2 regions of the Marinobacter sp. THAF197a genome follow, and region 2 is predicted to be linked to the other one. Evidence: predicted binding sites of a transcription regulator. Region 2 holds the regulator's gene; the other holds the start of a gene.
What was found. The regulator FliA, encoded in region 2, starts transcription of late flagellar genes. The targets are predictions, from matches to a motif close to CTAAAGTTTNNNNNNNNNNNGCCGNTAA.
Positions count from the first base shown of each region.

Region 1 (12,307 bases), 1.0 Mb from region 2:
TCTACATCGATACCGCGCCCGCCCTGAATTTCTACACCCGCTCGGCTTTGATTGCGGCTCAGCGGTGTTTGATTCCTTTCGACTGTGATGATTTCTCACGTCAGGCGTTGTACAACATTCTGCATGAAATCAAAGAGCTGCAGGAAGATCACAATCAGGAGTTGGTGGTGGAGGGTATCATTGCCAACCAGTTCCAGCCGCGTGCCAGCCTGCCCAAGCAGCTGGTGAAAGAACTCACGGAGGAGGGGTTGCCAGTGTTGCCGGTGCGGCTATCCAGCTCGGTAAAAATGAAAGAATCCCATCAAAGCCGGCAGCCGCTCATTCACATGGCGCCCAAGCACGCCTTGACCCGCCAGTTTGAAGACCTGTACCGGGTATTGCATGGAGAGTCGGTTGAACTTGAGCCCTTGGCCGACTGATCAGGTGACCATGAGTAATCGAGTGGATCAGGTAACCGATAGCCTGTTGAGAATCGAGATTGAGCTCCGGCGGATGGACGTCTGGGAAGCGAGCCCACCACCGGAGCATGCATTCCAAAGTACCCAGCCGTTTTGCCTCGACACTATGGAGTTCACCCAGTGGCTGCAGTTTGTCTTCTTGCAGAAGATGAAGGCGCTGGTGGAGGCGGGGCAACCGTTACCCGCGGTGTCTGGCATTGCGCCCATGGCGGAAGAGCATTTCCGGGGGCGGGCGCAGTCAGGCCAGCGCCTTGTTGAGGCGCTGGAAGAGATGGACCGGTTGTTGTCTGGTCGTTGAGTTCGACTCCAGGCGGTGGAATCAGTCCAGCCGCATGGAGAGGTCGATCGCCCTGACGTCTTTGGTCAGGGCGCCGATGGAGATGTAATCCACCCCGGTTTCCGCCACTGGTACCAGTGTCTGGGCATTGATGCCGCCGGAAGCTTCCAGTTTTGCCTTGCTGGCGGTAATTCGCACGGCTTCAACCATGTCCTCAAGCGAGAATTCATCCAGCATGATGATGTCGGCGCCCGCGCTCAGGGCCTGATTTAGCTCGTCCATCGATTCCGTTTCTACCTCCACCGGGCGGCCCGGTGCAATGCGCCGGGCTTCACTGATGGCGTTGGCAATTGAGCCGCAGGCGGCAATGTGGTTTTCCTTGATCAGAAAGGCATCCCACAGGCCCAGGCGGTGATTGTGGCAATCCCCGCATGTGACTGCGTACTTTTGCGCCAGTCGCATGCCCGGCAGGGTTTTCCGGGTATCCAGTAATCGCACTCCGGTATGGGCGACCTTCGTCGCGTAGGCTGCGCAGGTGGTGGCGACGCCAGACAGTGTTTGTAGCCAGTTAAGGGCGGCTCGCTCTGCGGTCAGAAGTGATCGGGCCCGGCCCGCCATCCGGAAGATAACGTCATCGGCCGCCAGATCATCGCCGTCTTTGAAAAACCAGGTCAGTTCAACTGCCGGGTCCACCTGCCGGAATACTTCTTCAACCCAGGCTCGTCCGGACAGGCGTGCCGGTTCGCGAGTGATCACCCGGCCGGTTGCGGTTTTATCCGCCGGAATCAGCATGGCGGTAATGTCGCCATCACCAATGTCCTCGCGAAGGCTTTGGGCAACGGATTCAATAAGGGCCTGGCGGAGCAGTTCAGGGGCAATCATGTCGGGTTTCCGGCGGTCTGGATGAGTTGAAATCTGCGAGCCCGGCAATTCTACTGCCAGCCTGCCGTTTCGCAAAATGCCCTGGCCAATAACTGCTAAAATGTGACGCAGGTCGTTGTTACACAAAAGGTGACAAATTCTGACACAAGGTGACGATGATCGGCCGTATCATGTCATTAATAGAAATTCCTAGCGATATCGCCGATCAACACCGGAGCATCTCCATGGCGCACGATAACAAGGTTGTCCATTTATCCGGCCAGAAACCGGTGGGCCGGTTTTCGCTTCCGCCTGCTCTTATACGGTTACGTGACGCATCCGGTCAGTCTCTGAAATCTGTGCTGGGGTCTTTCTTCGAGCAGGCAGACGACAGTCTGTTCGCCCTTGCGGATCGGGCTGGTTCTAATCAGGACCAGACAGCGTACTTCGATGCCATGCGGGAGCTCAGACTGCGCCGCAAATCCATGGCGGTCTCGATGCTTCAGTATGTCAGCCAGGCCTTCAATGAATTTGGGCGCTTCAAACCCTCGCACTCCGGCTCTGCCCTTGAGGAAGTCGATCAGGATTCCCTGAGCCTTCTGGATCACTCAGAACTGGAGCAACAGGTCGCCATTGATAATCTGGTGACCAAGCTGCGCAATCGCTACCAGGAGCCGGTCCGGATGCTGGCCGCTCGGGTGCGCCACCTGATGCCCGAGATTCAGATGTCTGATGATCAGATGCCCCTGAGCCCCGAGGTTATCTGTGGCGGAATCGCCGAGGCCTGTTCTGACCTGGATATCGATATTCGTGCCAAGCTGGTTGTGCTCAAGCTTTTTGAGCGCCTGCTGGTGGACAAACTCGCAGCCCTGTATGACCAGGCCAATAAAACTCTGATAGCCGAAGGCGTGTTGCCCGATATGCGCCGGGCACCTGTCGGCGGTTCGTCGCCCCAGCCAAAGAGGCCGGTGCCACAGGCTGGAGCCCCGGCTTTGTCGCCAGGACAGGCAGGTGCCGAGCAGGGGGGGAGTGGTGCTGCCAGTTTTCCCACGTTTTCGGAATTGAGTGCGTTGCTGCATCAGGGAGAGACATCTTCCGCCACAGGCAGTCTGCCCGCGGGTGGCGTGACACTTGATACTGGCGGGTTGATGGCCCGGCTCAGTGATCTGCAAGGTTCTCTCACCCAGGTATCCGGGGTAGAAGTGGTGCCATTGCGCCAGCAGATTGTCTCGGTCCTGCAGGAGCCCGGCGGCAAGAAAGCGACGTTGGGCCAGGTTGACGGCGATGTGGTCAATCTCGTATCAATGCTGTTCGATTTCATACTGGAAGATCGGCAATTGCATCCGGTGATGAAGGCGCTGATCGGGCGTTTGCAGATTCCGGTCCTGAAGGTTGCCCTGAGCGATCGTAATTTCTTCAATCGTGGCGGTCATCCGGTTCGCAAATTGTTGAATGAACTCGCACTGTCGGCGATAGGCTGGTCCGAAAAGCGCCAGGGCATGCGGGACCCGCTCCGGGAAAAAATTGAAGAAGTGGTTGATCGTGTCCTGAATGAGTTCACCGACAATGTCGAATTGTTCGAGGAGTTGCTTAAGGATTTCGGCCACTTTATGGATCTGGACCGGCGCCGTCGTGAGCTGGTTGAGCAGCGTCTTCGGGACGCTGAGGAAGGTCGGGCTCGCCAGGAACGTGCAAGCCAGGCGGCCACCAAGCTCATTCAGGAAGAAACAGCCGGCCGTGATATACCAGCTGCGGTGATGCAGATTCTCAGCGAGCCCTGGACTCGTTACCTGCAATGGGTGGTACTGCGTCAGGGCGAAGAAAGCGAGCAGTGGCAATCCGCCTGCGCGGTCACCGAGCGCCTGATCTGGAGTGTGGACCCAAGGCCGGTATCGGATGAAACCCGCTCTGAGCTGCTTCGGGCAATACCGGAGGTGGTCGAGGACCTTCGCAGTGCTTTGCAGGAAATTTCCTGGGACCCGTTCTCAACCGACGCTGCCATTCGTGACCTGGAGCTGGCTCACGTTGATGTTTTCCAGAAACTGGTAACGGCACCGGTCAGCGACGCCCAGAAGGTGCCAGAAGACCATGCCATGGCCGAAGAGGAGCTGGATCAGCCGGAACAAATGCTGGCGCCTCCGGAACCTCAGGTGGATGCCGGTGCCCCAGAGCAAGTCGCGCAGCCTGAAATCGAACCGGTCGTGGCGGAGAGCGTTCAGAGTGACGCGCAGCCGGCAACGGAAGCGCCGGTGGCTGCTGAAGAAACGCCGTCTGCTCCGGTTGTTGCGGCGGAATGGCTGGCCCGGGCGGATCAGCTCCGGGTTGGCTCGTGGATCGAGATGGTGCGCGATGATACCCGTGTGCGCTGCAAACTGGCGGCCTTCATCAAGGCAACCGGCAAGTACATTTTTGTCAATCGCAGCGGCGCCAAGGTGGCAGAGTACCATCGGGATGATCTGGCGGTGGCGCTGCAGGAAGGCGTTATTACGCTTCTCGACGACGGCCTGATTTTTGACCGGGCGCTGGAATCCATCATCGATAACCTCCGCCATAGTCGAAAGGATTGAAGGCGCGAATCCGCACCGTTCCATCCATAGCATCCACCGTCGCTTTGTGATTCAATCGATTGAACATCATAAAGCGACAGTGGATACGCCTTGCCAATCTCTGACCCTTTCAATCAAGACTGCAAGCATAACAACGACTCCCTCTCCAGCCAGGCTGAACAGTTAAGGCTGACCGGCCGTTACCCTGGCAGCCGATGGGTGCCCTCGCCGAATTTTGGCGCAAGGCCAGAGGGCTCTGCCATTTCCCTGCTGGTGGTTCACAACATCAGCCTGCCTCCCGGGCAATTCGGGGGAACGGAGATTGAAGACTTTTTCTGTAACCGGCTTGACCCAGCCGCCCATCCCTATTTTGAAACCATCGCCGCCATGCAGGTCTCCGCTCATGCCCTGGTACGTCGTGATGGTTCCGTTGTGCAGTTTGTCAGTTGTTTGGACCGGGCGTGGCATGCCGGCCGGTCCTGTTTCGACGGCCAGGAAGAGTGCAACGATTTCTCTATCGGTATCGAACTGGAGGGGGCAGACGATATTCCCTATACGCCCGAACAGTACCGGACACTCGCAGACTTGGCGCGGTTGACCATGATGGCCTGGCCCAAAATCAGCGCCGAGCGCATTACCGGCCACAGCGATATTGCGCCTGGCCGGAAGACTGACCCTGGTCCAGCGTTCGACTGGCGGTATTTTTCGCAGCTGTTGGCCCATGAGGAGATCGCCTGAATGGTGTTTGTCGTGTTTCTTTTGGCCTACCTTATTCGGCGTCAGCTGGATAGCCGGAACCGGCTTGATGGCGACGTGCTTTGGCGTGTCTGGTTTCACCGGGGCGCGAAAATCCAGGCCGGTAAGGAGGATGCCATTACCTCCGGGCTGATCTGGGTTCTGCTGCCCGGCCTGGCGTTGGTGGGCGTTGTGTGTCTGCTGGAATGGTATGGGTTCAGGCTGGCGGCCTATCCGCTGGAGCTGATCGTGCTAGTGTTGCTGATGGGAGCGCCGGGTTGGCGGCACCAGTTACGTGACTATTCGGAAGCCTGGAGCCGGGGCGACATGCAGGCTGCCTGGCGACATATCCAGAACCGGTTGCCACCGGAAGAGCGGGGCGCTGCGCTGTCACCAGAGGCCATGCATCTGTCGTTATCCAAGGCTCTGGTGATCGGGGTTTTCGAGCGGTTCTTCCTGGTGGTTTTCTGGTATGTGGTGGGTGGAATAGGTGCAGCCCTGGTTGCCCGTGGCCTGGTGGCGTTGTCTGAGCAATGGCCGCAGCAAGCGGCCCGCGCCCGATTCCGCACCCTGGCTAATCTGGCCAGCTGGATTCCTGCACGCCTGCTGTCCTGCACGCTGGGGCTGGCCGGTGATCTCGCGGGCTGGTCGAGGGAAGCGAAGAAAGTCCTGCCCGGTTTTGGAAGAAAAACCTCGGAAGTCCTCATGATTTCCGCAAACGGGTCGTTAACCGGTTATGCGCTTGATCCCGCCCAGTTCGCGCGGTTGCACCCGGACGAGTGGACAAGTTTTGGCGGGCGTAGCCTGGCGGCCATACGGGGATTGTTGAACCGAAGCATGCTGGTGTGGATCTGCGTTGCCGCATTGCTGGTCATTGCCGGGGTGGTCTGAGGAGTGTCATAAAACATTACAGAATAACACTTAAAGGTGATTAAGTTTTTCCGACCTTGGGCGATAATCAAACAAAGAATAAAGATTCAGTTATTAGAATCAGCGAGAGGGCACCGTGAAATATTTGATCAATCCAGCTGTTAGCCTGATGAATCGGCTGCCCATGGTCTACAAGTTCAGCCTAATCAGCATCTTGTTCCTGGGCCCAATCATTGTCCTGTCGTGGTTGGTTATTTCCAGCCTCAATCAATCCGTTCAAACCATGACCCGCGGTATCGAGGGTCTTGCCGATCTTCGCAAGGTAGACCAGCTATTGTCTGCGTCTATGGCTTATCGTGACTATCAGGCACCGGGTGTCCTGAAGGATGAAGACGAACTCCTGGGCAAGGCGGGTGCGGCGGCGGAGCAGATTGATGGCCTGTTTTCCGACCTTGTGGGGGACAACCGCTCGTTCGATTCCTCTGGCTCCTGGAAGGATCAGGTTCTGGCCCTGCAGGCGGAGTGGGAACAACTGAAGCAGGATGACAATTACCAGGGCAACATCGACCCTCAGTTCAAGTACTACCACGAGTTTGTCCAGAAGGTGCTGGCGCTGTTGCCGGCGACTATTGAAATTTCGGGGCTGGGACAGGATGCCTCCCGGGAGAATCTGTTGTTGCTTGGGCTGGTGCGCAATGCGCTGCCTGAGGCGAGGACGGTTGTTGGAAGGGCCCGATCTTACGGTATCTTTGCCCTGGTGGATGGCCAGGTGGGTTATAACCTGAGTGAAATTCTGAATGAAATCTATGACCAGCTGACCAACCGCAGTTCCCTGCTGTCGCCTGCCTTGTCGGTTGCGGTTGAGACCTCGCCCAAGCTGTCAGGCAGAGCCGGTGGCACTGTGACGCGGGTTGATGAAAGCCTGATGGCGCTGCGCGAGCAGCTGGACCTGAACATCATCACCCCGATGCGCCTGGAGCAGCCCTGGCAGGAATTTGATGCCACCGTCTCCAACCAGCTGGACTACTACGATTCACTCAATGACAGCATTTTCAATGTGGTTTCCGGCAACCTTGAACAGCGCCTGCAGCGGGAGACCGGTCAGCGCAGGTTGATTGTAGGTGCCCTGATCGGCGTGATGCTTCTGGTGGTGTACCTATACGTTGGCTTCTTTATGTCAGTGAGAACCGCCATCAACCGGTTCAGTGAGGCGGCTCGCAGCGTCGCCGCTGGTGACATGACGGCGCACATCCAGCTGAACAATCGTGATGAGCTGGGCGAGCTGACCACCGAATTCAATAACATGACAGACCGGATTGCCGAACTGATCCGCTCTGTCAGCGGGACCACGAATGATGTTGACAGTCAGGCGGTGAGGGTTAACGAGACTGCCGCAGCCAACAGTGAAGCGGTGGCCCGCCAGATGGAAGAGACCGGCCAGATCAACGAAGCCATGGGGCAGATGGTGGAGGCGGTCAACGAGGTGACTGAAAGTGCCCACCGGGTAGCGGACAGCGCCGGTAGTGCAGAGCGTGATACCGAGACGGGCCGACAGGTTGTGGCGGCTACCGTGCAAACCATTAACCGTCTTGCGGCAGAAATCGCCGGTGCGGTAGAGGTAATCAATCGGGTCAGTTCAGACAGCGACAACATCAGCCAGGTGTTGGTGGAGATCAAGGCCATCGCCGAGCAGACCAACCTGTTAGCGCTGAACGCTGCCATTGAAGCGGCCCGGGCCGGTGAACAGGGGCGCGGTTTTGCGGTGGTGGCTGATGAGGTGCGCTCACTGTCTCAGCGCACCCACAAATCGACCGAAGAGATTGAAGGCATGATCTCCCGCCTGCAGGGTGGCGTTAAGGAAGCGGTCTCGGCCATGACCTCCAGCCACGATGCCACGGAGCAAACGGTTCAGAAATCCGGTGAGGTGACAGAAGCGCTGGACCGCATTGCTTCGGGCATCTCTGAGATTGTGGATATGAGCCACCAGATTGCCCAGGCTGCAGAAGAGCAGTCTGCGGTGGCCAAGAACGTCAACGCCAACGTGGAGCGTATCGGCGAGTTGGGGCAGAGCACCGCTTCCAACGCCGAGGAGACGCTTGCGTCGTCCCGCCAGATGTCTGAGTTGACGGCATCGCTTCAGCGGCTGGTAGAGGCGTTCAAGGTATAAGGCAGGTGCCTTTGATCAGAAAAATCCGGCCCTCAGAGGCCGGATTTTTTTTGTTCCCAGAGAATTTCCTGGCTGCCATCCCGGCGGGCCAGCACGCGGGCAATGACAAACAGCAGGTCAGACAGCCGGTTCAGATAGTGGCGGGACGCAGTATTGATGGAATCTTCGTGGCCCAGCGCTACCACCACGCGCTCTGCGCGACGGCAAACGGCCCGGGCCAGATGGCATTGTGCGGCGGCAGGGCAACCTCCGGGCAGAATGAAGTTCTTCAATGGCGGCAAGTCGGCATTATGCTCATCCAGGGTCTGTTCCAGCCAATCAATGTGGTCGTCGCTGATGACCTTGCTGCCAGGAATTGCGAACTCGCCGCCAAGATCAAACAGGTGGTGCTGAATCCGCCGGAACGTCTCGATCAGGCCGTCACCGGCTGGTAGCGTTTCAATCAACACTCCGATGTGGCAGTTGAGTTCATCCGCCATGCCCATGGCTTCCACGCGCTGGGCATTCTTGGCGATGCGGTTGCCATCGGCCAGCCCGGTAGAGCCGTCGTCACCGGTGCGAGTGTAGATTTTCGACAGGCGGTTGCCCATGTGTTTGCTCCCTGAATAAGTGATCAGTTCAGTTGTTGTACCCGTTCGGTGAGCATTTGGTTCACCGGTGTTGCAATGCCGTGCAGTTGGCCAAGCCTGGCCAGGTAACCGTTGATGAAGTCGATTTCCGTGGGGCGACCTGCCAGCACATCCGCGCGCATGGAGGAGGTGTTGGTGGCGGTTCTGCGGGCGACCGCCTCAATGCTTTCGCGCAGGGCTTCCGGCGTGTGTTCCGGTTGCCCGACGGCAGCCAGCAGGTGGCTGATTTCCCTGCACAAGGGGGTAATCCACCGTTGGTAAAACGGTCGCTCCAGTATCTCGCCGTTGGGGCAATCCAGTACGGCGGTAAAGGCGTTGATGCCGGCATTGATTACCAGTTTCTGCCAGAGTCGGCCAAGTATGTCCTGTTCAGGGTGAACCTCAAGGCGGCTCTCGGCAAGCTGCTGCGCAACCCGGTTCACCAGGGGTTGCCCGGTAGGGTTTAAAGCACCTACCCAGGTAGCGCCGCAGCCCGCGTGAACGGTCAGGCCTTGCTCGGGCCGGTTGGCGCCTTCGGTGGTGGAGGCTGCCAGCACCGGGCGTTGCGGCCAGGTTGCGGCAACCTGCTGTTGGCTGCCCAGGCCGTTCTGGAACAACACAATGGGTGTCGAACTGGCAATAGAGGGCAGGGCAGCTTTGAGGGCTTCGAGGGTATCGCCGGCTTTGGTGGTCACCAACAACAATTCAGGTGACTGACCGCGCTGCAGCCAGGGAACAGTGACGCTGAAGGATTCGCCTACGAGGGGTTGAAAACGGTAGCGGGCGGGTTCGGGCGCCTGGCCCGGGCGGGGCACAAACGCTACCTGCCCGGCAGGTAGCGTTGCGGCCCAGAGCCGGCCCAGAGAGCCGGCGCCGAGGATGGCAATCATGGCCTTACATGGCCTCGATTTCAGCCCGTTGTGCGCTGAGCCGTTGCAGGCTGCCTTGCGCATCCTTCAGCTTCTCCTGCTCTTTCTCGACCACTTCAGCCGGGGCCTTGGCGGTAAACTTCTCGTTATTCAGCTTGCCTTCCAGGCGGCCGATTTCCTTGTTCAGGCGTTCCAGTTCCTTGTCCAGGCGCTTGAGTTCGGCATCCTTGTCAATCAGGCCGGCCATGGGCACCAGCACTTCCATTTCGCCCACCAGCTGGGTGGCGCTCATGGGGGCCTTGTCGCCTTCAAACCATTCCAGTTTCTCCAGCTTGGCCAGGGACATCAGGAATTGGCGGTTGTCGTTCAGGCGGCGTTCATCATCAGCATTGCCGCCTTTCAGCAGCACCGGAACCTGTTTGGCCGGGGAGATGTTCATCTCGCCACGGATGTTGCGTACGGCCACGATCACGCCCTTGAGCCATTCGATATCGGCGGCCACGGCGGCATCCTGCTTGCTGGTATCCGGCTGCGGGTACGGCTGCAGCATGATGCTGTCGCCCTGTTTGCCGGTCAGCGGGGCAATGCGCTGCCAGATTTCCTCGGTGATGAACGGCATCATCGGGTGTGCCAGGCGAAGTACAGCTTCCAGCACGCGAACCAGGGTGCGGCGGGTGCCGCGCTTGGCCTCGGCACTGGCGTTGTCGTCGCTCAGGGCCGGCTTGGACAGTTCCAGGTACCAGTCACAGTATTCGTTCCAGATGAACTCGTACAGGGCGTAGGCGGCCAGGTCGAAGCGGTACTGGTCCAGGTGGCGGATCACTTCCTGCTCGCAGTGCTGCAGCTGGCTGATGATCCAGCGGTCGGCCAGGGACAGCTCCACCGGCTCGTCGTTCACGCCGCAGTCTTCGCCTTCGGTGTTCATCAGTACGTAGCGGGCAGCGTTCCACAGTTTGTTACAGAAGTTGCGGTAGCCTTCCAGGCGCTTCATGTCCCAGTTGATGTCTCGGCCGGTGGTGGCCATGGCCGCCAGGGTAAAGCGCAGGGCGTCGGTGCCATGGGCCGCGATACCTTCCGGGAATTCTTTCTCGGTGCGCTTGCCGATTTTCTCGGCCAGCTTCGGCTGCATCAGGTTGCCGGTACGTTTTTCCAGCAGATCCGGCAGGCTAATGCCGTCGATCATATCCAGCGGGTCGATCACGTTGCCCTTGGACTTGGACATCTTGTCGCCGTGCTCGTCCCGGATCAGGCCGGTCACGTAAACGGTTTTAAAGGGTACCTGTGGGGTGCCGTCTTCGTTCTTCATGAAGTGCATGGTCATCATGATCATCCGGGCAACCCAGAAGAAGATGATGTCGAAACCGGTCACCAGCACGTCGGTGGGGTGGAAGGTTTTCAGGCGTTCGGTGATTTCCGGCCAGCCCAGGGTGCCGAAAGTCCACAGGGCGGAGCTAAACCAGGTGTCGAGTACATCGTCGTCCTGCTTGAGTTCCAGTGTGTCCGAAAGCTGGTGCTTGCTGCGCACCTCAGCCTCGCTCCGGCCTACGTAAATATTGCCGTCGGCGTCATACCAGGCCGGAATCCGGTGGCCCCACCAGAGCTGACGGGAGATACACCAGTCCTGGATGTCGCGCATCCAGGCGAAGTACATGTTTTCGTACTGTTTGGGCACGAACTGGATGCGGCCATCTTCCACCGCTTCAATAGCCGGTTTGGCCAGGGTCTTGGCATCGGCAAACCACTGGTCGGTCAGCATCGGTTCAATGATCAGGCCGGAGCGATCGCCGCGGGGCACGCTCAGTACGTGGTCTTCGATCTTCTCGACCAGGCCCGCCAGTTCCATGTCGGCGACAATCTGCTTGCGGGCCGCTTCCCGGCTGAGGCCGGCGTAGGCGGCCGGCAGGGCGCTGTTGATTTCGGAATTCTCGGTGCCGTCGGCATTGAAGACTTCGGCCACATCGCGGATGTTGGCATCCTGGGTCAGGACGTTGATCATTGGCAGGTTGTTGCGCTTGCCTACGGCGTAGTCGTTGAAGTCGTGGGCCGGGGTGATCTTCACGCAGCCGGAGCCTTTTTCCGGGTCCGCGTGGTGGTCGGCCACGATGGGGATGCGGCGGTTTACCAGCGGCAACAGTACGTGCTGGCCGATCAGGTGCTGGTAGCGTTCGTCGTCCGGGTGGACGGCCACGGCGGTGTCGCCCAGCATGGTTTCTGGGCGCGTGGTGGCCACGATCACGTAGTCTTTGCCGTCCTGGGTTTTCTGGCCATCCGCCAGTGGGTAGCGCAGGTGCCAGAAGTAGCCTTTTTCTTCCTTGTTCTCTACTTCAAGGTCGGAGATGGCGGTGTGCAGTTTCGGGTCCCAATTCACCAGCCGTTTGCCGCGGTACACCAGGCCTTCGTCGTACAGGCGGATAAACACTTCCTGCACGGCTTTGTAGAAGCCGTCGTCCATGGTGAAGCGTTCGTTGTCCCAGTCGACGGAGTTGCCGAGGCGGCGGATCTGGCGGGTGATGGTGCCGCCGGAGTGTTCTTTCCAGTCCCAGATGCGCTTGATGAATTCTTCCCGGCCCAGGTCGTGGCGGGTTTTGTCTTCTTCTGCGGCCAGTTTGCGCTCGACGACCATCTGGGTGGCGATGCCGGCGTGGTCGGTGCCGACGGTCCACAGTGCGTTACGGCCCTGCATGCGTTTGAAGCGGGTGAGGGTGTCCATGATGGTGTGCTGGAACGCATGGCCCATGTGCAGGCTGCCGGTCACGTTGGGTGGCGGGATGGCGATGCTGTAGGAGTCGCCTTCGCCGCTGGGGCGGAAATAGCCTTTGGATTCCCAGTTTTCGTACCACTGGCGCTCGATGTTTTCTGGCTGGTAGGTTTTTTCCATGGGATTATGCAGTGACCGTTTTGGTTGATTCACATAGG
Region 1 is NZ_CP045324.1:2,458,311-2,470,617, reverse strand. Features, by position in the region: gene FIV08_RS11480 (ParA family protein) at 1-419, shown strand, start outside; gene FIV08_RS11475 (YqcC family protein) at 430-756, shown strand; gene nadC (carboxylating nicotinate-nucleotide diphosphorylase) at 778-1,617, opposite strand; gene FIV08_RS11465 (DUF1631 domain-containing protein) at 1,842-4,163, shown strand; gene ampD (1,6-anhydro-N-acetylmuramyl-L-alanine amidase AmpD) at 4,260-4,880, shown strand; gene ampE (regulatory signaling modulator protein AmpE) at 4,881-5,768, shown strand; gene FIV08_RS11450 (methyl-accepting chemotaxis protein) at 5,884-7,914, shown strand; gene FIV08_RS11445 (cob(I)yrinic acid a,c-diamide adenosyltransferase) at 7,947-8,504, opposite strand; gene FIV08_RS11440 (ketopantoate reductase family protein) at 8,528-9,412, opposite strand; gene FIV08_RS11435 (valine--tRNA ligase) at 9,417-12,269, opposite strand.
Region 1: a site for FliA is predicted at 5,808-5,835, ahead of FIV08_RS11450 (methyl-accepting chemotaxis protein). Genes of this name have one in related genera too.

Region 2 (12,307 bases):
GTGGGCCAGCACCTGTGGCCGCTGTTCCGGCTGGCCAGTTTCCTGATGGTTATCCCTATCTTTGGCACCCAGCTGGTGCCCGCACGGGTGCGTCTCGGGCTGGCCCTGCTGATGACTGTCCTCATTGCCCCGTTGATTCCCGAAGTTCCCCAGGTTGAGGCGTTCAGTGCGGATGCCGTGGTGATCACCCTGCAGCAAATCCTGATCGGCGTTGGGCTGGGGTTTGCGCTGACCGCCCTGTGGCAGCTTTTCGTGATTGCCGGCCAGATGATCGCCATGCAGATGGGTCTTGGTTTTGCCTCCATGATGGACCCGGCCAATGGCGTCAACGTGCCGGTACTGGCGCAAATCTACACCATCACCATCACTCTGTTGTTTCTCGCCATGAACGGACACCTGGTGGCGTTCGAAGTGTTCATTGAGAGCTTCTACATCATGCCCATTGGCATGGAGGGGCTTGGCCAGGCGGGCGTGTGGGATCTTGCCCACCGGATCAGCTGGATGTTTGTGTCGGCCATTCTTCTGGCACTGCCCGCCGTCACTGCCGTGTTCATCGTCAATATCTCCTTTGGCGTGATGACCCGCGCCGCTCCGCAGATGAATATCTTTGCCCTCGGTTTCCCCATTGGCCTGATTTTTGGATTGTTTGCTATCTGGGTGCTGCACGCCAATTTTCTGCCGCACTTTGAGCAGTACACCCGGGAAACCTTTGATTTTATGCGGCAGCTGCAGGGGCAACCATAGCCATGGCTGAAGAGAACGATAACAGCCAGGAGAAAACCGAAGAGCCGACCCCCCGACGACTTGAGAAAGCCAAGGAGGACGGCCAGACTGCTCGTTCGAAAGAGCTGGCCACCATGTCGGTGTTACTGGCCGGTGCTGGCGGCCTTCTGATGTTTGGAGGCAGTCTTGGGGCAACCCTTGAGAGCATCATGCGGGATGCCTTTGTGATTGAGCGCGCCGCGATCTACGACACCCGCCACATGAGTGTTCAACTCATACTTTCTGCCAAGGCAGCTGCCTTTGCCTTGTCTCCCATTCTGATCATGCTCTTGGTGGCGGCCATCGCAGGCTCTATTGGCATTGGTGGTTTGTTGTTCAGCGCCAAGGCGATTGCCCCGAAAGGCAGCCGGATGAATCCCATCAAGGGTCTGGGGCGGATGTTCTCGATGCGTTCCCTCATTGAGCTGGTCAAGGCCATTGCCAAGGTGGGGTTGGTGCTTTCGGTGGCCATTCTGATTCTCAACCTGCGCACTGAGGACCTGCTTGCGATCGCTGAAGAGCCGGTTATTCCGGCCATGGCCCATGTGGTCTGGACCTTGGGCTGGAGCTTCTTTTTCCTGTCCTGTGCCACCATCATCATTGCCATGATTGATGTGCCGTTTCAGATCTACGATCACCAGAAGAAGCTGCGTATGACCAAGCAGGAGGTGAAGGACGAGTACAAGGACACCGAGGGTAAGCCAGAGGTAAAGGGCAAGATTCGCCAACTGCAGCGTGAGATGGCCCAGCGCCGGATGATGCAGGATGTGCCGACAGCGGATGTGGTGATTACCAACCCGACCCATTATGCGGTGGCGTTAAAGTACAACCAGGATTCGATGGGCGCGCCGGTGGTGGTGGCCAAGGGGGCGGATGAGATTGCCTTCAAGATTATGGAGATTGCCCGTGAGCACAAGGTAGAGATCCTGCGGACGCCGCCGCTGACCCGGGCGGTGTATCACAACACCGATGTGGGGCAGGAGATTCCCGATGGTTTGTATATGGCCATTGCTCAGGTGTTGGCTTATGTGTTTCAGCTTCGGCAGTTCCGCAAGGGGCGCGGGGCAAAACCGGGCATGCCTGATTTTCCGATTCCGCCGGAGATGCGGCGCGATATTTAGATCTTGGAGTTTGGCTCTGATTGTAGCCTGATGGTTTGGTGCGGCGAGCCGTCGGCATGGCCTCCCAAAAAACGCTACGAGCTCATCCATGAGCGCTTCGCTCCGGCCCTCCATGGCCTACGAGATTTTTGGGAGGCCATGCCGACGGCTCGCGACCGAATTGGCCAGTATAGGAATCAGAGCGTTCGTGAATTGAATCGGACAACGCCGGGATGGAAATCCGGCGGCTGTTAGGGGAGAGAGGTCAGGCCGAGCTCGTGTCGACCTGACCGGTTTCATTTACTAAGCCTTGGGCTCCTGAATTCGCTTACCCCAGGCTTCTTTCTCGCCTGGCAGGATCAGGTTCAAGGCGATCGCGACAACCGCGCACAGAGCAATACCTTCCAGCGTACCAACCACCATGTTGCCGATGCCGAACACCAGGGTCACGCCTACGATCACCAGGTTACGGGACTGGGACAGGTCTACCTGGTGGCGGATCAGGGTGTTCAGGCCGACCACGGCGATGGAGCCAAACAGCAGGCACAGGATGCCGCCCATAACCGGAACCGGAATGGTCTGCAGGGCTGCACCGAACTTGCCGACGAAGGCCAGGACGATGGCGGTACCGGCGGCCCACCACATGACTTTCGGGTTGAAGTTGCGGGTCAGCATCACGGCGCCGGTGACTTCAGAGTAGGTGGTGTTGGGTGGCCCACCGAGCATGGAGGCGGCGCTGGTGGCCAGGCCGTCGCCCAGCAGGGTGCGGTGCAGGCCGGGCTTTTGCAGGTAGTTTTTGCGGGTGACGTTGCCGATGGCCAGTACGTCGCCGATGTGTTCAATGGCCGGGGCGATGGCGACCGGGATCATGAACAGGATGGCGCCCCAGCTGAAGGCGGGTGCGACGAAGTTGGGAACGGCAAACCACGGGGCCTCCTGGACCGGGGTGGTGTCTACAATGCCGGCGAACCAGGACAGGATGTAGCCAACGATCACCCCGAACATGATCGGGATGAGCCGGAAGATGCCCTTGGCCCAGACCGACATGACGATGGTGACGGCCAGGGAGATCATGGCGATGACAATGGCGGTGTTGTAGGGCACCAGTTCGGCGGCGCCGTCTCCGGTGCGGCCAGAGGCCATATGCACCGCCACCGATGCCAGTCCCAGGCCGATGGTCATAATCACCGGGGCGATGACCACAGGCGGCAGCAGGCGGGTGACAAAGCCCGTGCCCCTTGCCCGCACGGCGCCGGCTAGGATGATGTACAGGATGCCGGCCGCCATCAGGCCCCCAAGAGTTTCTTCCAGCCCGAAGCGGCCTTTGGCGGCGATGATTGGTGCGATAAAGGCAAAGGATGAGGCCAGGAAGATGGGGATCTGGCCGCCGGTGACCACGTGGAAGATCAGGGTGCCGACGCCGGCAGTAAACAACGCGACGTTGGGGTCCAGCCCGGTGATCAGGGGCATCAATACCAGGGCGCCGAAGGCGACCAGTAGCATCTGGGAGCCGGCTAGTGCCTGCTTCCATACGGGTTCATTGGTGTGTTCCTGCATGCTCAGACGTCCTTCTGCTTGGTGCCGAAGATCTTGTCACCGGCATCGCCCAGGCCAGGCAGGATGTAGCCTTTTTCGTTCAGGCGCTCATCAACAGAAGCGGTGTAGATGGAAACGTCCGGGTGTTTCTCCAGTACTTTCTCGATACCCTCCGGGGCAGCCACCAGCACCAGGGCCCGAATTTCGGTGCTGCCGGCTTTCTTGAGCAGGTCGATGGTGGAGATCATGGAGCCACCGGTGGCCAGCATCGGGTCGATGATCAGGGCCATACGCTGGTCCAGCTCGCCCACCAGCTTTTCCAGATAGGTTTCAGCTTCCAGGGTGTCTTCGTTACGGATCTGGCCTACCACGCTCACTCGTGCCACCGGGATCAGGCTCAGCACGCCGTCGAGCATGCCCAGGCCAGCGCGCAGAATCGGCACGATGGTGACTTTCTTGCCGTGAATCTGTTCCACGGTCACCGGCCCGGCCCAGCCATCAATGGTCTTTTCCTGCAGGTTGAAGTCTTTGGTCGCCTCGTAGGTCAGAAGCGCGCCAACTTCCTGTGCCAGTTCACGAAAATTCTTGGTGCTGATGTCTGCGCGGCGCATCAGGCCGAGTTTGTGGCGGATCAGGGGGTGCTTCACTTCGTGGATCGGCATTGGGGTCACCTGTGTGTTCGAATGTTCGGGCTTGGATTCGGATGCAATAAATGGCGCAAGGATACCGTATCTGGGCGCCTGCGTCAGGCGCTGGTCGTGCCGTAAATATCAAAAATTGTAAGGCCTGGTACGGTTCTTGCGATGACTCTCCCAGATTGGCGCGCCGCGTCAGATTTTCGACCCTGACAGTTCCGGAAAGCACGGCAGAGCGGAGAAGTATCCAGCATGGACAGAGCGTTAGTTCTGAGTAACGTCAAAACCCTGACGCGGGGCAGTATCGGTATTCCGCTGATGCTGATGGGCTTGTTGGGTATGATGATCCTGCCCATGCCGGCCTTCCTGCTGGATGTGTTCTTTACCTTCAACATCACTTTGTCCATCGTCATCCTGCTGGTGTGTGTGTACGCGCTTCGGCCCATGGAGTTTGCGTCGTTCCCGACGGTACTGCTGGTTGCCACGCTCCTGCGCCTGGGGTTGAACGTGGCCTCTACCCGGATTGTCCTGCTCAACGGTCACGAAGGTGGCGATGCCGCCGGTAAGGTGATCGAATCGTTCGGTGAGGTACTGATCGGCGGTAACTACGCCGTTGGTCTGGTGGTGTTTGCCATCCTGATGATCATCAACTTCCTGGTAGTGACCAAGGGCGCCGGCCGGGTGTCGGAAGTCAGTGCCCGCTTTACCCTGGACGCCATGCCCGGCAAACAGATGGCCATTGATGCGGATTTGAACGCGGGCCTGATCAACCAGGACGAGGCCAAAAGCCGCCGTTCGGAGATTGCCCAGGAAGCGGATTTCTATGGGTCCATGGATGGTGCGTCCAAGTTTGTGAAGGGCGATGCCATTGCGGGGTTGCTGATTCTTGCGATCAATATCATCGGTGGTATCTCGATCGGCATGCTCCAGCATGGCCTGGACTTTGGCCTGGCGATGCAGCGGTACGCGCTGCTGACCATCGGTGACGGCCTGGTTGCCCAGATTCCATCACTGTTGCTGTCTACTTCCGCTGCCATCATGGTAACGCGGGTAACGGCCAGCCAGGACATGGGCGGGCAGATCATTCATCAGATGTTCAACGCGCCGAAGGCCATCGGTATTGCCGCCGTCATCCTGATTATCCTGGGCCTGATTCCGGGCATGCCCCATGTTGCCTTCCTTGGATTGGGCAGCCTTGCGGCCGGTGCGGCCTGGCTGATCTGGAAAAAGCAAAGCCAGACTGTGGAAGAAGAGGGCGTTTACGCCGGTCGTGGCGGCATGGCTGGTGGAGCGCCCCGTGCCGGTGGCGAGGTGGTTCAGGATCGGTCCGGCGCAGAAGGACAGGCGCTGCCGGCGCCCGGTGAAACCCGGGAGCTGGGCTGGGATGATGTGGCGACCGTTGACATCGTTGGTCTGGAAGTGGGCTACCGGCTGATTCCTCTGGTCGATAAATCCCAGGGCGGGCAGCTGCTCAGTCGCATCAAGGGGGTTCGCAAAAAACTGTCTCAGGATCTGGGTTTCCTGATGCCGTCAGTGCACATTCGGGACAATCTGGACCTGATGCCAAACGTCTATCGCATTACCCTGATGGGTGTGACCATTGCCGAGGCGGAGATTCACCCGGAACGTGAGCTGGCCATTGATCCGGGCCAGGTGTTCGGCAAGGTGGAAGGCATTGCCGGCAAAGACCCGGCCTTCGGCCTGGATGCCATCTGGATTGAGCCTGACAAGAAAGACCAGGCCCAGACTCTGGGCTACACCGTGGTGGATGCCAGCACGGTGGTGGCTACCCACCTTAACCAGATTCTGCAAAAGCACGCCCATGAACTTATCGGCCATGAAGAGGCCCAGAAGTGGCTGGACCAGTTGGAGAAAATGGCTCCGAAACTGGCTGAGGAGCTGGTGCCTACGACGATCTCCGTGAGCGTCCTGTTGCGGGTGCTTCAGAATCTGCTCCGGGAAGAAGTGCCGGTCAGGGATATGCGCTCCATTGCCGAAGCCATCGTTAACGTCCACCCCAGAAGCCAGGACCCGAAACTGTTGACCACCCTGGCTCGGCAGGCGTTGCGCCGAATGATCGTTCAAAGCATCTGTGGCAACGACACCGAGATACCGGTGATCACTCTGGATCCAGACCTGGAACAGTTGTTGCTTAAGTCAGTACAACAGAGTCAACAATCCGGCGGACAGGACGATATTGGCCTGGTGCTTGAGCCCAATATGGTGGAAAAGCTGCAGCGGTCCCTTCAGGACAGTGTTCAGCGCCAGGAAATGCTGGGCAAGCCGGCGATTCTTCTGGTTTCCGGGCCCTTGCGGCCAGTGCTGGCAAAGTTTGCCAGTTATGGGGTAGAGCGTTTGCATGTGCTCTCGTACCAGGAAATTCCGGATAACAAACAGATCACGATAGTCGCCTCTGTTGGTCAGTAAGGCCGGCAGGGCAAGGCGAACACCCGATTCGGGCACGCCGGTGGAGGATGAAGCGCTATGAAAGTACAACGGTTTTTTGCAAAGACCATGGCCGAAGCCCTGAAACAGGTCAGTCATGAGATGGGACCGGATGCCGTTATTTTGTCCAATCGCCGGGTGGACGGAGGCGTCGAAATTGTGACGGCCCTGGACTATGACGAAAATATGGCACGCCAGCGCCTTGGCGAGAAAGCGGCACAGGCCACCAACGGCTCGCGCCTGGCGGAGCTGCAGGCAGACCAGCATCGTCGGCTGGAAGAAGAGTTGAACCGATCACGCAGTCGCATTCGCGAAGTGCGGGAGAAGCGGGCGGGTGTCGGCGCGGAATATGATCGTGCACCGGCTGACGATCGGCCGGCTGCCGACTGGTCAGGTGAGTTGGCCGGGGGGTCGACCTCGGTGGGCAATGCAGGTGGCCGGCCAGCGGCGGGCTACTCGGATGAGTTGGCGAGCATGAGAGCGGAAATCAACTCCCTGAGAGAGATGGTCAGCGGCCGTACCTCGGTACCCGAGAAGCCTGCAGTCGCGGCATCCAATGCAGTTCAGCAGAGGCTTGCCGAGCGGCTGCAGGAATTTGGTCTGGGCGCGGAGCTGGCAACCTCTCTGTCCCGTCAGCATCGTGCCGGCAGGTTGGAAGACGGTTGGAAGCAATCCCTGAAGATGCTGGCCACCGGCGTACGTACCGCTCGGGAAGACTGGCTTGAGGCCGGCGGCGTCTATGCGCTGGTGGGGCCAACCGGGTCTGGGAAGACCACCACCATTGGCAAGCTGGCAGCCCAATATGTACTGGAGCATGGGCCGGATTCCCTGGCGTTGGTCACCACCGATCGCTACCGGGTGGCAGCCCATGAACAGCTATTCGTGTTTGGCCGTATTCTCAATGTGCCGGTCCGGGTTGTGGACGAGAGTCATTCCCTGGATGACATTCTGGACGAATTGTCAGATCGGCACCTGGTTCTGATTGATACCGCCGGGCTGACCAGCTCGGATCGCGGTTATCAGGAACAGCTGGCGGAGTTGGCCCGGAGCGATCACAATATCCGTACCCATCTGGTCGTGTCTGCCACCAGCCAGCCGCGCATCATGAAATCCGTGTGGCATTGCTATAAGATGGCAAACCTTGCAGGCTGCGTCATGACCAAGATTGACGAAGCGCTGACACTGGGTGAGTCTTTGGGCTTTGTCATGGAAACCGGCCTGCCAGTGGCGTGGTATACCGATGGCCAGAAGATTCCCGAAGACCTGCACTGGGCCGAGGCCATTCCTCTGGTGCGGTTGGGCGTAGAACGCCTGAAAACAATGCAGCACGGCCAGGCCGTTGCAGAAGGGGCCTGAGGCCCGGTGGTACAGCCGGTGCGCTGCCGTTTGTGCCCACACAAGAACGCAGTAAGAGACTGATAACAGTATGAGCAGACCACATCCGGTTCAGGTGATTGCGGTTACCGGCGGCAAGGGCGGTGTCGGCAAGAGTAATGTGTCCGTCAACCTCGGTATCGCGCTGGCCCAGAAAGGCCGGCGGGTGGTGTTGCTGGATGCGGACCTTGGCCTTGCCAATATCGACGTGCTGTTGGGCATTACCGCCAATCGCAATCTGCAGGATGTGCTCAGTGGCGAGTGCGACCTCAAGGACGTTCTGGTCAACGGCCCGGGTGGTATCAAGATTGTTCCCGCATCGTCCGGCACCCAGCGTATGACCCAGTTGAGCCCGATGGAACATGCGGGGCTGATCAACGCCTTCAGCGAGCTGGGTGACCAGATTGATGTGCTGATTGTTGACACCGCAGCCGGTATTTCCGAGTCCGTCGTCAGTTTCCTGCGGGCCTCCCAGGAATTGCTGCTGGTGGTGTGCGATGAGCCTACCTCGATTACCGACGCCTATGCCCTGATCAAGCTGATGAATCGCGACTACGGTACCAACCGTTTCCGTATTCTGGCGAATCAGGTGCGAAATGAGCAGGAAGGTCGGCATCTGTATGAAAAACTGACCCGTGTCACCGAGCGTTTCCTTGATGTAGCACTACAATATGTAGGTATCGTGCCTTACGACGAAGCCGTCAAAAAAGCCGTTCAGCGGCAGCGGGCCGTTCTGGATGCCTATCCACGGGCCAAGGCGTCGCTGGCGATCCGTGCCCTGGCAGAGAAAGTGGACAGCTGGCCGCTGCCATCATCGCCAAGAGGGCATCTGGAGTTTTTCGTGGAGCGGCTCGTCGAAGTCTGATCTGAATCCAGTCCTATAAGAAAACCGGATACATGACATTGGCGAAAAACCTGGGAATCTACCATCAGGCTGGCGCAAAAGGTCCCTCTCAGCTGATTGAGGAGCATGCGCCGCTGGTCAAGAAAATCGCCCTACACTTGATGGCCCGTTTGCCGGCCTCGGTTCAGCTTGAAGATCTTATGCAGGCGGGCATGATCGGCCTGCTGGAAGCTGCGCAACGCTATTCCACCGGCAAGGGTGCCACCTTTGAAACCTACGCAGGTATTCGTATCCGCGGTGCCATGGTGGATGAAATCCGCAAGGGCGACTGGGTTCCCCGCTCCGTTCACCGCAATGCCCGCCGTATCGCGGCAGCCATCAAGACGGTTGAAGACCGCACCGGGCGCGAGGCCCAGGATGTTGATGTTGCCGAAGAGCTGGGCATTGACCTGTCGGAATATCATGCCTCCCTGGCAGACGCCAACAGTGGCCGACTTTTTAGCCTTGATGAGCTCAATGAATCCGGGGAGCTGCCGATAGAAGAAACAGAGGCCAGCGATAATCCCCTGGATGGCATTGCATCAAATGCATTCCAGAAAAGCCTGGCAGAGGCAATTGAGGAGCTTCCTGAGCGAGAAAAGCTGGTGTTGAGCCTCTACTACCAGGAAGAGCTCAACCTGAAGGAAATTGGCGCGGTGCTTGGCGTCAGCGAGAGCCGGGTCAGCCAGATTCATAGCCAGGCGGCCCTTCGTCTCAGGGGACGGTTGTCCGATTGGCGGGAAGACGAGCCAGAATAAACCGGGCCGGCGCTGACCGCGCGGCGCGTAACTGTGTAGATTTTGGTAACCGGCGCTTTACAACGCGGCCAAACAACACACAATAAGCGGTTAAAGCAGCGGCCTGCTAGACTTTCAAAAGGCTTAATGAAATCCGGGTGTTACTGACTGGAGGTCCCATTGGACAAAAACATGAAAATTCTCATTGTGGATGACTTTTCCACAATGCGGCGAATCATCAAGAATCTGCTGCGCGATCTTGGCTTCACCAATACGGATGAAGCGGACGATGGCAACACTGCCTTGCCCATGCTCAGGAGCGGCAAGTACGACTTCCTGGTGACCGACTGGAACATGCCAGGCATGTCGGGTTTTGATCTGCTCAAGGCGGTGCGGGCAGACGAGAACCTGAAGAACCTGCCGGTGCTGATGGTAACTGCGGAGGCCAAGCGTGACCAGATTGTGGCGGCGGCCCAGGCCGGCGTTAACGGGTACGTCGTCAAACCCTTTACCGCTGCCGTTCTCAAGGAAAAGATTGAGAAGATCTTCGAGCGAATCCAGTAACCAGAGGTCGGATGGCTGTCATGACTGACAAGAACGAGAACCATCAGGGCCTCGACCCGGAGGTAACCGAAAAGCTCCAGCAGCAGAGTTCGGAGTTGGCCGAATGTATCAGTTCCGGTAACTACGCCCGGGCAATGTCGGTGATCAACGAGCTAAGTGAAGTTCGCGACCAGAGCCTCTATCGGGAAGTGGGGCGGTTGACCCGGAGCCTGCACGAGGCTATCCGGAATTTTCAGATAGACGCCCGCAGTGCCGAGCAGAAAGAAGCCTTGTCCAAGATGTCCGATGCCTCGGATCGGCTGGCCTACGTTGTCCAGATGACCAGCCAGGCGGCCAATCGCACCATGGACCTGGTCGAAGAAAGCATGCCGGTGGCGCACACCATGCGCGACGAAGCGACCGCCCTGCGAGACGAATGGCAGCGGTTGCGCCGTCGGGAAATGGAGCCGGCAGAATTCCGGGAACTGTACGGCCGCATTGATCGCTTCTTTGCGGGCCTGGCCACAGATTCCGATACCCTGTACAGCAATCTGTCTGAAATCCTTCTGGCCCAGGACTTCCAGGATCTTACCGGGCAGGTTATCCAGAAAGTCACGGCCCTTGTGAAAGAAGTCGAAGAGAACCTGCTTGGCCTGGTGGTGATGGCCAGCCACGTGGACCAGCTCACCGGCACCGTGCACCAGATTGAAGAAAAAGAAGAATCGGCCGAAAAAGGGGTAGGGCCTCAGATCAAGGCTGAGGAGCGTGATGATGTAGTTTCGGGGCAGGACGACGTTGATGACCTGTTATCCAGTCTCGGTTTCTGAACGATTATAGAGGGTGACGCATGGCGTTTGATGCCGACGAAGAGATCCTGCAGGACTTCCTGGTTGAGGCCGGCGAGATTCTCGAAAAGCTGTCCGAGCAGCTGGTAGATCTTGAGCAGCATCCGGATGACAGCAACCTGCTCAACGCCATCTTCCGTGGTTTCCACACGGTCAAGGGCGGTGCCGGGTTCCTGCAGCTCGAAGCGCTGGTCAACTGCTGTCACTCTGCGGAAAATGTGTTCGATATCCTTCGCAACCACAAGCGCAAGGTTACCTCCGAATTGATGGACGTGGTGCTGGAAGCCCTGGACCACGTCAACGCCATGTTTGATCAGGTTCGTAACCGTGAAGAGCCGACGCCGGCTCCGGACGAATTGATCGCCGCGCTGGATGAACTTGCCAAGCCGGAAGGCGACACGGCAGCGCCGGCAACGCCAACGCCAGAACCCGAACCTGCCGTGGGTGCCGGCAATGATTCCGGTGATATTACCGACGAAGAGTTTGAGCAACTGCTGGATGCCCTGGCCGATGAAAAAGGTGCGGAGCAACAGCCGGCGGCCGCACCGGAAAACACCTCTGCCAATGACGCCGGGTCAGACGGCGACGAGATCACCGACGACGAATTTGAAGCCCTGCTGGACCAGTTGCATGGCAAAGGCCAGTTTGCCGGCCCCCCGGTTGTTGATAACGACACCCCGCCGGAGCCGGAACCAGAAGAACCGGCAAAATCATCCACTGGTGATGATCTGATCACCGATGACGAGTTTGAAAACCTGCTGGATGAGCTGCACGGCAAAGGCAAGAGCCCTGGTGCAGCCCCCGCAGCGGAGACCAAACCTGAGCCTGCGGCCAAGCCTGAGCCAAAGAAGCCGGAGCCAAAACAACCGGAACCCGCCAAGCAGGAAGCCAAACCGGCAGCCCCCGCCGCCCCGGCAAGAGATGCGGCGCCCGCAGCCGAGACCACCGTGCGGGTGGATACCAAGCGCCTTGACGACATCATGAATATGGTGGGTGAGCTGGTGCTGGTCCGTAATCGCCTGCAGCGTCTGGGCTCCGAGAGCGAAGATGAACATATGCACAAGGCGGTCGCCAACCTCGACGTGGTGACCACCGATTTGCAGGCGGCGGTCATGCAGACTCGCATGCAACCGATCAAAAAGGTATTTGGGCGCTTCCCACGGGTGGTACGAGACCTGGCCCGAGGGCTGAAGAAAGAAATCAACCTGGTGATGCACGGGGAAGAAACCGACCTGGACAAGAACCTGGTCGAAGCGCTGTCCGACCCGCTGGTTCACCTGGTAAGAAACTCCGTTGATCATGGCATTGAAATGCCAGAGGTGCGGGAAAAGGCCGGTAAGCCCCGTGCTGGCACCGTTACCCTGTCAGCGGAACAGGAGGGGGATCATATCCTGCTTTCCATCTCTGACGATGGCGCGGGTATGAACCCTGATGTTCTGCGCCGAAA
Region 2 is NZ_CP045324.1:1,443,171-1,455,477, forward strand. Features, by position in the region: gene fliR (flagellar biosynthetic protein FliR) at 1-744, shown strand, start outside; gene flhB (flagellar biosynthesis protein FlhB) at 747-1,883, shown strand; gene FIV08_RS06670 (uracil-xanthine permease family protein) at 2,166-3,419, opposite strand; gene upp (uracil phosphoribosyltransferase) at 3,422-4,060, opposite strand; gene flhA (flagellar biosynthesis protein FlhA) at 4,286-6,460, shown strand; gene flhF (flagellar biosynthesis protein FlhF) at 6,518-7,834, shown strand; gene FIV08_RS06690 (MinD/ParA family protein) at 7,905-8,717, shown strand; gene FIV08_RS06695 (RNA polymerase sigma factor FliA) at 8,750-9,493, shown strand; gene cheY (chemotaxis response regulator CheY) at 9,653-10,036, shown strand; gene FIV08_RS06705 (protein phosphatase CheZ) at 10,057-10,842, shown strand; gene FIV08_RS06710 (chemotaxis protein CheA) at 10,863-12,307, shown strand, end outside.